DNA from 3 places in the Luteibacter aegosomaticola genome. Region 3 is predicted to be linked to each of the others. Evidence: riboswitches for the same ligand, from Rfam matches in the RefSeq annotation. Region 3 holds a riboswitch; each other region holds the start of a gene.
What was found. A riboswitch is a leader RNA that binds a small molecule or an ion and turns the genes downstream of it on or off. The one in region 3 is predicted to bind cobalamin.
Positions count from the first base shown of each region.

Region 1: it holds a riboswitch for cobalamin, as region 3 does, so the genes downstream of both, L2Y96_RS01860 (CoA-acylating methylmalonate-semialdehyde dehydrogenase) here and btuB (TonB-dependent vitamin B12 receptor) in region 3, are expected to answer to the same signal.
Region 2: it holds a riboswitch for cobalamin, as region 3 does, so the genes downstream of both, L2Y96_RS22335 (TonB-dependent receptor domain-containing protein) here and btuB (TonB-dependent vitamin B12 receptor) in region 3, are expected to answer to the same signal.

Region 1 covers NZ_CP095741.1:407,184-409,499, reverse strand. Annotated here, with positions in the region: gene L2Y96_RS01860 (CoA-acylating methylmalonate-semialdehyde dehydrogenase) at 1-1,136, opposite strand, end outside; cobalamin riboswitch at 1,261-1,477, opposite strand; gene L2Y96_RS01855 (methionine synthase) at 1,541-2,316, opposite strand, start outside.
Region 2 covers NZ_CP095741.1:4,979,968-4,982,283, forward strand. Annotated here, with positions in the region: gene L2Y96_RS22330 (TonB-dependent receptor) at 1-441, opposite strand, end outside; cobalamin riboswitch at 691-929, shown strand; gene L2Y96_RS22335 (TonB-dependent receptor domain-containing protein) at 1,073-2,316, shown strand, end outside.
Region 3 covers NZ_CP095741.1:4,621,536-4,623,851, forward strand. Annotated here, with positions in the region: gene btuB (TonB-dependent vitamin B12 receptor) at 1-1,328, opposite strand, end outside; cobalamin riboswitch at 1,494-1,728, opposite strand; partial or broken gene L2Y96_RS20815 (acyltransferase family protein) at 1,842-2,316, opposite strand, start outside.

The DNA.
Region 1 (2,316 bases), 880 kb from region 3:
GTGAAAATCGTCGGCCCGACGAAATTGCCCTCTTCGAATCCAGGAATGGAAGGCTTACGACCATCGAGCTCCAGCGTGGCGCCTTCTTCGATACCTGCGGCGATGAGTGCCTCGACACGATCCCGCGCGGCGCAGGAGATCAGCGGGCCCACGTCGGTGCCTGCCTCCGTACCGGCGTTGACCTTGAGGCCGCGCGCCTTGGCGACCAGCTCGGGAATCCATGCCTGGGCATCACCGACCAACACGGCAGTCGATGCCGCCATGCAACGCTGGCCCGCCGCGCCGAACGCGGCGCCGGCCAGCGCATTGAGGGTCTGTTCTTTGTTAGCGTCGGGCAGCACCACGGCGTGGTTCTTCGCACCCATCATGCACTGGGCTCGCTTGCCGGCGAGCGTGGCGCGCTGGTAGACGTGCGTGCCCACGCGGGTCGAGCCCACGAACGAAATCGCTTTGATGGTCGGGTGATCGCACAGCGCGTTGACCACGTCCTCGCCACCGTGCACGACGTTGAGCACGCCCTTGGGGATGCCCGCTTCCAGCGCCAGCTCCACCAGCCGCATCGTAACCATCGGGTCCTGCTCCGACGGCTTGAGCACGAAGGTGTTGCCCGTCGCGATCGCCATGGGGAACATCCACAGCGGGATCATGGCCGGGAAATTGAAGGGAGTAATACCCGCGCACACGCCCAGCGGCTGGAGCAGCGTGTAGGTATCGACACCGTTGGCGACATTGTTGGCCAGCTCGCCGAGCTGGAGATTGCCGATGGCCGCGGCGTGCTCGACAACCTCGAGACCACGGAACACATCACCCTCGGCATCGGGCAACGTCTTGCCCTGTTCAGCGGTAAGTAGCGCGGCGAGCTCACCCATGTGCTCACGGATCAGCTGCTGGTACTTCAGGAAGATGCGTGCGCGCGTACCGATGGGCGTTTTGCGCCAGGTCTTGAAGGCCTCGGCGGCCGCCGCGACGGCCGCATCGACCTCGGCCATGGTCGCGAACGGCACCCGCGCGAGGACGGCTTGCGTGGCGGGATTGGTGATGGGGCGCCACTCGGTCGTGGAGGATTCCACGAAGGTGCCGTTGATCAACAGTTTCACCGTCTCGACGGTGGGATTTACTTGCTCAAGCCTGGTCATGGTCGTGTCTCCAAATCGCACACCCGCGAATGAGCGGGCGGAGGAGACAAGACGACACCGGACAACGGGCAACCGCGGCCTGGATCAGCTCGCCTGGTTGCCCTCCGCAACACCCGGGAACAGCGCTTTCGCGCCGGCACAGGCCGGTCTCCGGGCTCACGAGCAGGGCGCCAGCCCTACCCCGGCGCCTTCCCGCGCATGTGCGCAGTGGCCAACCGCCGGGTTTTCTCGCCTACCGTTGCGGGGGCAGCGCCGGCTTGGGGTGTTTGCACCCGAACCGGCTTCCCGTTTCACCCTGCCCACTGAACCAGTGGCAGGACACCTGTGATTCGCCGAGTCTGGCCGGGATACCCACGAGGCGGCAAGCTGCACTGCGGAAAAACGCCGTGCAGCCGCTCGGGCGATCAGGCCGACAGTTCCTTGCGGACGATCTCGGCACCGGCACTCAGGGCATTGAGCTTGCCCCGGGCCACCTGGCGAGCGAGAGGGGCCATGCCACAGTTGGTGGATGGATAAAGCTTGTCAGCATCCACAAAGCGCAGGGCCTCGCGCAGCGTGGCGGCCACCTCTTCCGGCGTTTCGATCGTATCGCTGGCCACGTCGATCGCACCTACCATCACCTTCTTCCCGCGCACCAGTTCAATCAGATCGATCGGCACGTGCGAGTTCTGGCATTCCAGTGAAATGATGTCGATGCTCGACTGCTGCAGCTTGGGGAATGACTCTTCGTATTGGCGCCACTCGGAACCGAGCGTCTTCTTCCAGTCCGTATTCGCCTTGATCCCGTAGCCGTAGCAGATGTGCACGGCGGTTTCGCACTTGAGCCCTTCGATGGCGCGCTCGAGGGCGGCGACGCCCCAATCGTTCACTTCATCGAAGAAGACATTGAACGCCGGTTCGTCGAACTGGATGATGTCGACACCCGCAGCCTCGAGCTCACGAGCCTCCTGATTGAGGATCTTTGCGAACTCCCAGGCCAGCTTTTCGCGACTCTTGTAGTGGCTGTCGTAGAGCGTATCGATCATGGTCATGGGGCCAGGCAACGCCCACTTGATCGGCTGCCGGGTCTGCTGGCGGAGGAACCGGGCGTCGTCCACGAAGACCGGCTTCGGGCGGCTCACCGCGCCTACGACGGTCGGCACGCTCGCATCGTAGCGATCACGAATCCGAACGGTCTCGC
Region 2 (2,316 bases), 360 kb from region 3:
GGTGCGCGAGTCGACCTGTGAGACGTCGATGGCAGGCAAGGCATTGCCGACGACCTGGACGCCTTCGAGATCCTGGGCGTTGGCGGACGAGGCGGCCGCGGCGCCAGCGAACGAGACGTCGACGCCGCCCAGGCTCACCTGGACGTTATCGCGCGTTTCGGCCACGGCGCCGTTGCGCTCCACGCTGACCTTGTAACGGCCAACGGGCAGCGAGCTGGCGCGGTAGCGGCCTTCCGAGTCCACGTTCACATCGCGGGTCAGGCCGGTATCGAGGTTCTGCAGGTGGACGACGGCCCCGTCCGGCTGGGCCACGCGGCCGAAGACCGTACCTGACGCGTTGGACTGGGCGAGGGCGCCGCCGCTAGCCGCGAGGCAAAGGGCGACGGCGGTGCAAAGACTGGTGCGGCGCAGGGCGCCTTGGAGCAGGGTGGAACGCTGCATGCTGTATCTCCCCGGATGAACTGCAAGGAGCCCGGCCACGAAGAACTAAGGGCCAGGCCCGTTCTCGGCTACCGTCTTGTTCCCCCCTGCACCGCCACTCCCAATGGCGGTTTCGGCCGGGAACCCTCCCCGTAACGCAAGAAAATGCGTACGACAGCAGCCAGCAGCGTTTGTAATCGAAGGTTTTTACGAACGTCAAGTGCTTGTTAACAAATCGTGGGCTTTCCATGCCCATCGATGCACTTCCCGTTAGAATGGCCAGGTTCGGGTGTCCGCCCTGGCGTCAGGCCAGGAAGGATGAAACGGGAAGCCGGTGCGCCACTCGCGTGGCAAGGCCGGCACTGCCCCCGCAACGGTATGCCGCTGGGGCCCCAGGCCCCGATCTGGCGCGGTAAACGCCACTGCCCCTCGGGGTGGGAAGGCGCCCGCCAGAGCTCCATGCATGGGGAGCGGCGAGTCCGGAGACCGGCCCGAGACCATCCCTGCGGCATGCCGCGGGGTGGCTCTGTTTCGGACGATTCGCGGCGGGCGGATCCGGACAGCTCCGGTCTCTTGCCCGCGCGCCGTTCGCCCTCCCGTGACCGTCCTTGTTTTGAGACTTGCCGCAAGCCGGCTCGAGGACGCTCCACCTATGAAGAAGACCCTGCTCGCGACGGCCCTGCTGTCGTCCATCACCCTGGCGCACGCCGCCGATGCTCCGGAAGCCCTGCCCACCGTCGTGGTCACCGCGAACCGCGCCGCCACCCCGCTGGACGAGGTACTCGCCCCGGTCACCGTGATCACCCGTGACGACATCGACCGCCTGCAGCCCACCAGCGTGCAGGACCTGCTCACCGGCCTGCCGGGCGTGGTCATGGCCAACACGGGCGGCATCGGCCAGCAGACCTCCATGTTCATGCGCGGCACGAACTCGTCGCACACCCTGGTGCTCGTCGATGGCGTCCGCGTCGGCACGGTCGGCGCCGGCCTGCCTGCTTACGAGCAGCTCCCGGTCGAGCAGATCGACCATATCGAAGTGGTCCGCGGCCCGCGCTCCACCCTGTACGGATCGGACGCCATCGGCGGCGTCATCCAGATCTTCACCCGCCATGGCGAGGCCGGGCAGGCGCCGACGCCCTCGGTGTCGGTGACCGGTGGCAGCCACGGCTACGAGGCCGCCCAGTTCGGCGTTTCCGGCGGCACCACCCATGGCTGGTACAACGCCAGCCTGGGCGGCCAGTACACGGCTGGCATCAATGCCTGCCGCGATGGCGCGGCCGAAGCGGGCAAGGGCTGCTTCACCGATGAGCCGGACCACGATGCTTATCGCACCTACAACGGCGCGCTCTCGGGCGGCTACCGCTGGGATAACGGCACCGAACTCACCGGCAGCTGGCTGCGCAGCAAGGGCACCATCGAATACGACGGTGACTTCCAGAACCTGACCCGTCGCTCGCAGCAGGTCGCCGGCGGCAAGCTGAGCTTCGACGCCATGGCCGACTGGCGCATGTCGGTGAGCCTGGGCCAGAACCAGGACCGTGCCGACAACTACCTCAATGGTTCGGAAAAGACCTGGTACGACGCCGACTTCAATCCGCACGTGGGCGCCGACAAGCAGCGCATGGGCTACCTGTATTCCAAGCGCAACCAGGCCGCCTGGCAGAACGATTTCACCCTGGCGCCGGGCCAGACCCTGAGCGCGGGCGTCGATTACCAGCAGGAAAAGCTGGATAGCGACACCGATTACCTGAAGACCACGCGCAACAACACCGGCGTGTTTGCCCTGTACCAGGGCGTCTTCGGCCCGCACGAGATCCAGCTCTCGGCGCGCCACGACCACAACACCCAGTTCGGTAACCACAACACGGGTTCGGCGGCCTACGGCTTCCGCTTCGA
Region 3 (2,316 bases):
TTGAGCGACCAGTTGCCCCAGCCCGGCGTGCCGCGCAGGCCCAGCTCCCAGTTACGCGAGGTTTCCGGCTTCAGGTCCGGGTTGCCGTAATCGGGGTAGTAGAGGTCGTTGAAGGTCGGCGCCTTGAACGCGGTGCCGAAGCTGCCGGTGACGCGCAGCACCTTCGTCAGCGCATAGCCGTATTGCAGGCTACCGGTCGTCTTGCCACCAAACTGGCTGTTTTCGTCGCGGCGCAGGCTGCCCTGGATCGAGCTGTCACCGAACTCCTGCTGCCACTGGGCGAACAGGGCATGGTTGCGGCGTGCATCCACGAAGTAATCCGTGCTGCCGACCACGCGATCGCGCTGCCAGTCGAAGCCGACGGTGGCGAGGCCGTACACACCACCGACCTTGCCCAGGTCGGCCTGCACCGATGCGAGATCACGATGGGTGTTGAACGTATCGGCGTAAACGCCGTTCTCGTAATCCGTCGACAGGTCGAGGCTACGACCGACGTTGAAGGTCACCAGCGCGTCCTGCGACGGACGGTAACGCACGCGGCCACCGACGGTCTGCGTGGCGGACTCAGCCGAGTTGCTGCTGGTGCCGTCGTAGTAGTTGTGGCCTTCGCTGCGCGTGGCGCTGGCATCCGCGTCCCACTGCTCGTCGAAACGCCAGCCGCCCTTCAGCGACAGTGAGTTGTTGCGGTAACCATCGGCATCCGGCTCGTAGGTAAAGCAACCGCCGCCGCCCGGGCTGGGCTTGCCACGGCAGGCGTTGATGCCATGGGTCTGGTCGTGGCTGGCTTCCACCGAATACCAGCCGTTGGTGCCGCGGCCGGCAAAGCCCGCCGAGCCGCGCAGGGTGGACCAGCTACCGACGCCCACCGAGAAGTTCGGCACGAAGCCGCCCTGCGGATGGCGGGTGAAGATCTGGATGACACCGCCCAGCGCGTCCGAGCCGTAGAGGCTCGAGTACGGGCCGCGGACGATTTCGATCCGCTCGATCTGGTCGACCGGGATGTCCTGGAAGGCGGCGGTGCCCGACGTGGCCGAACCGATCTTCACGCCATCGACCAGCACCAGCACGTGGTCGGATTCGGTGCCGCGCATGAACACCGACGTGGACTTGCCCGGGCCGCCGTTGTTGGCGATGGAGACACCCGGCGTAGCGCGCAACAGATCGGCCAGCGAACTCGGCTGCAGGCGTTCGATATCGGCGCGGTCGATCACGGTGGACGCGGCGAGCACCTGGTTGAGCGTCTGCTCGGTGCGGCTGGCGGTGACCACCACCTTGTCCAGGTCGGTGGAGGGCGCGTCATCGGCGTGGGCGGCGACGGGGGCGAGCATCGCGAGCGCGATGGCGAAAGCGAGGCGGGACGAATGGAGCGACACGTTGTAGTTCCCTGCAGACCGCGCCTACCCGCGCGGCATTGAATGCGAGGGCAGGACGTAGGCAAGGAGCAAGCGACGGCGAACGGAGTCGGGCCACCCGCGACCAGGGCCCTCCGCCTGTCCGGTGATACCTCATGGGCCGGTCTCCGGGCTCGCGAGCGCAGGGGTTACCTGCAAGGACTGGCGCCTTCCCATGCCGCACGCGGCACAGTGGCATTCGCCAGCCCCATCAACTCGCCTACCGTTGCGGGGGCAGCTCCGGAATGGCACAGGCGTTGAGCGCCTGCGGGTCACCGGATTCCCGTTTCAATCCGCGGCGCTGGCGCCTTGGATCACCCTGGGTGCGCGTAGTGTAGCGGAACGGCGCTCGCGCCAGCGCAGGAACGGGCGTTCGACGCTGTAATGGAGGGTGGCCCCCACGGCCAGGACCACCATCGCGTGGGCGAGAAAGCGCAGCCAGGGATGGCTGTCCAGACGGCCATCCAGTGCCGCCTCGGTCAGCATGAAAGCGCCCTTGTGGCTCAGGTAAAGGCTGTACGAAGCCCGTGCGAGCCAGCCAGCGCCGGGTATCCGCAACGTGGCCAGCCACGTACCGCCGCCCGCCATGCCAACGAAACCCAGCATGGCCAGGGCCACGAGGGGGTAGCCGATGACGATGGGCCAGAAGTCGGCCCGGTGGCCATCGAAGAGGAAGACGCACGCCAGGAGGAGTGCCGCCGCCGCAGGCAGCACGACGGCGTTCCGTTCGCGAACCCGCACCAGCCACGCCGGGCGGAACACCGCGCACGCGGCCAGGCCAACGCCAGCGACCAGCCCATCGAGCCGGGCATACGTGGGGTAGTAGAGGTAGCGAAGATAAGCCGGCTCCGCCGTGCCGATCGCCGGCTGGTAGAACGCGACCCACAGCCACGCGCGCAGCGCCATGCCACCGAACACCACGACC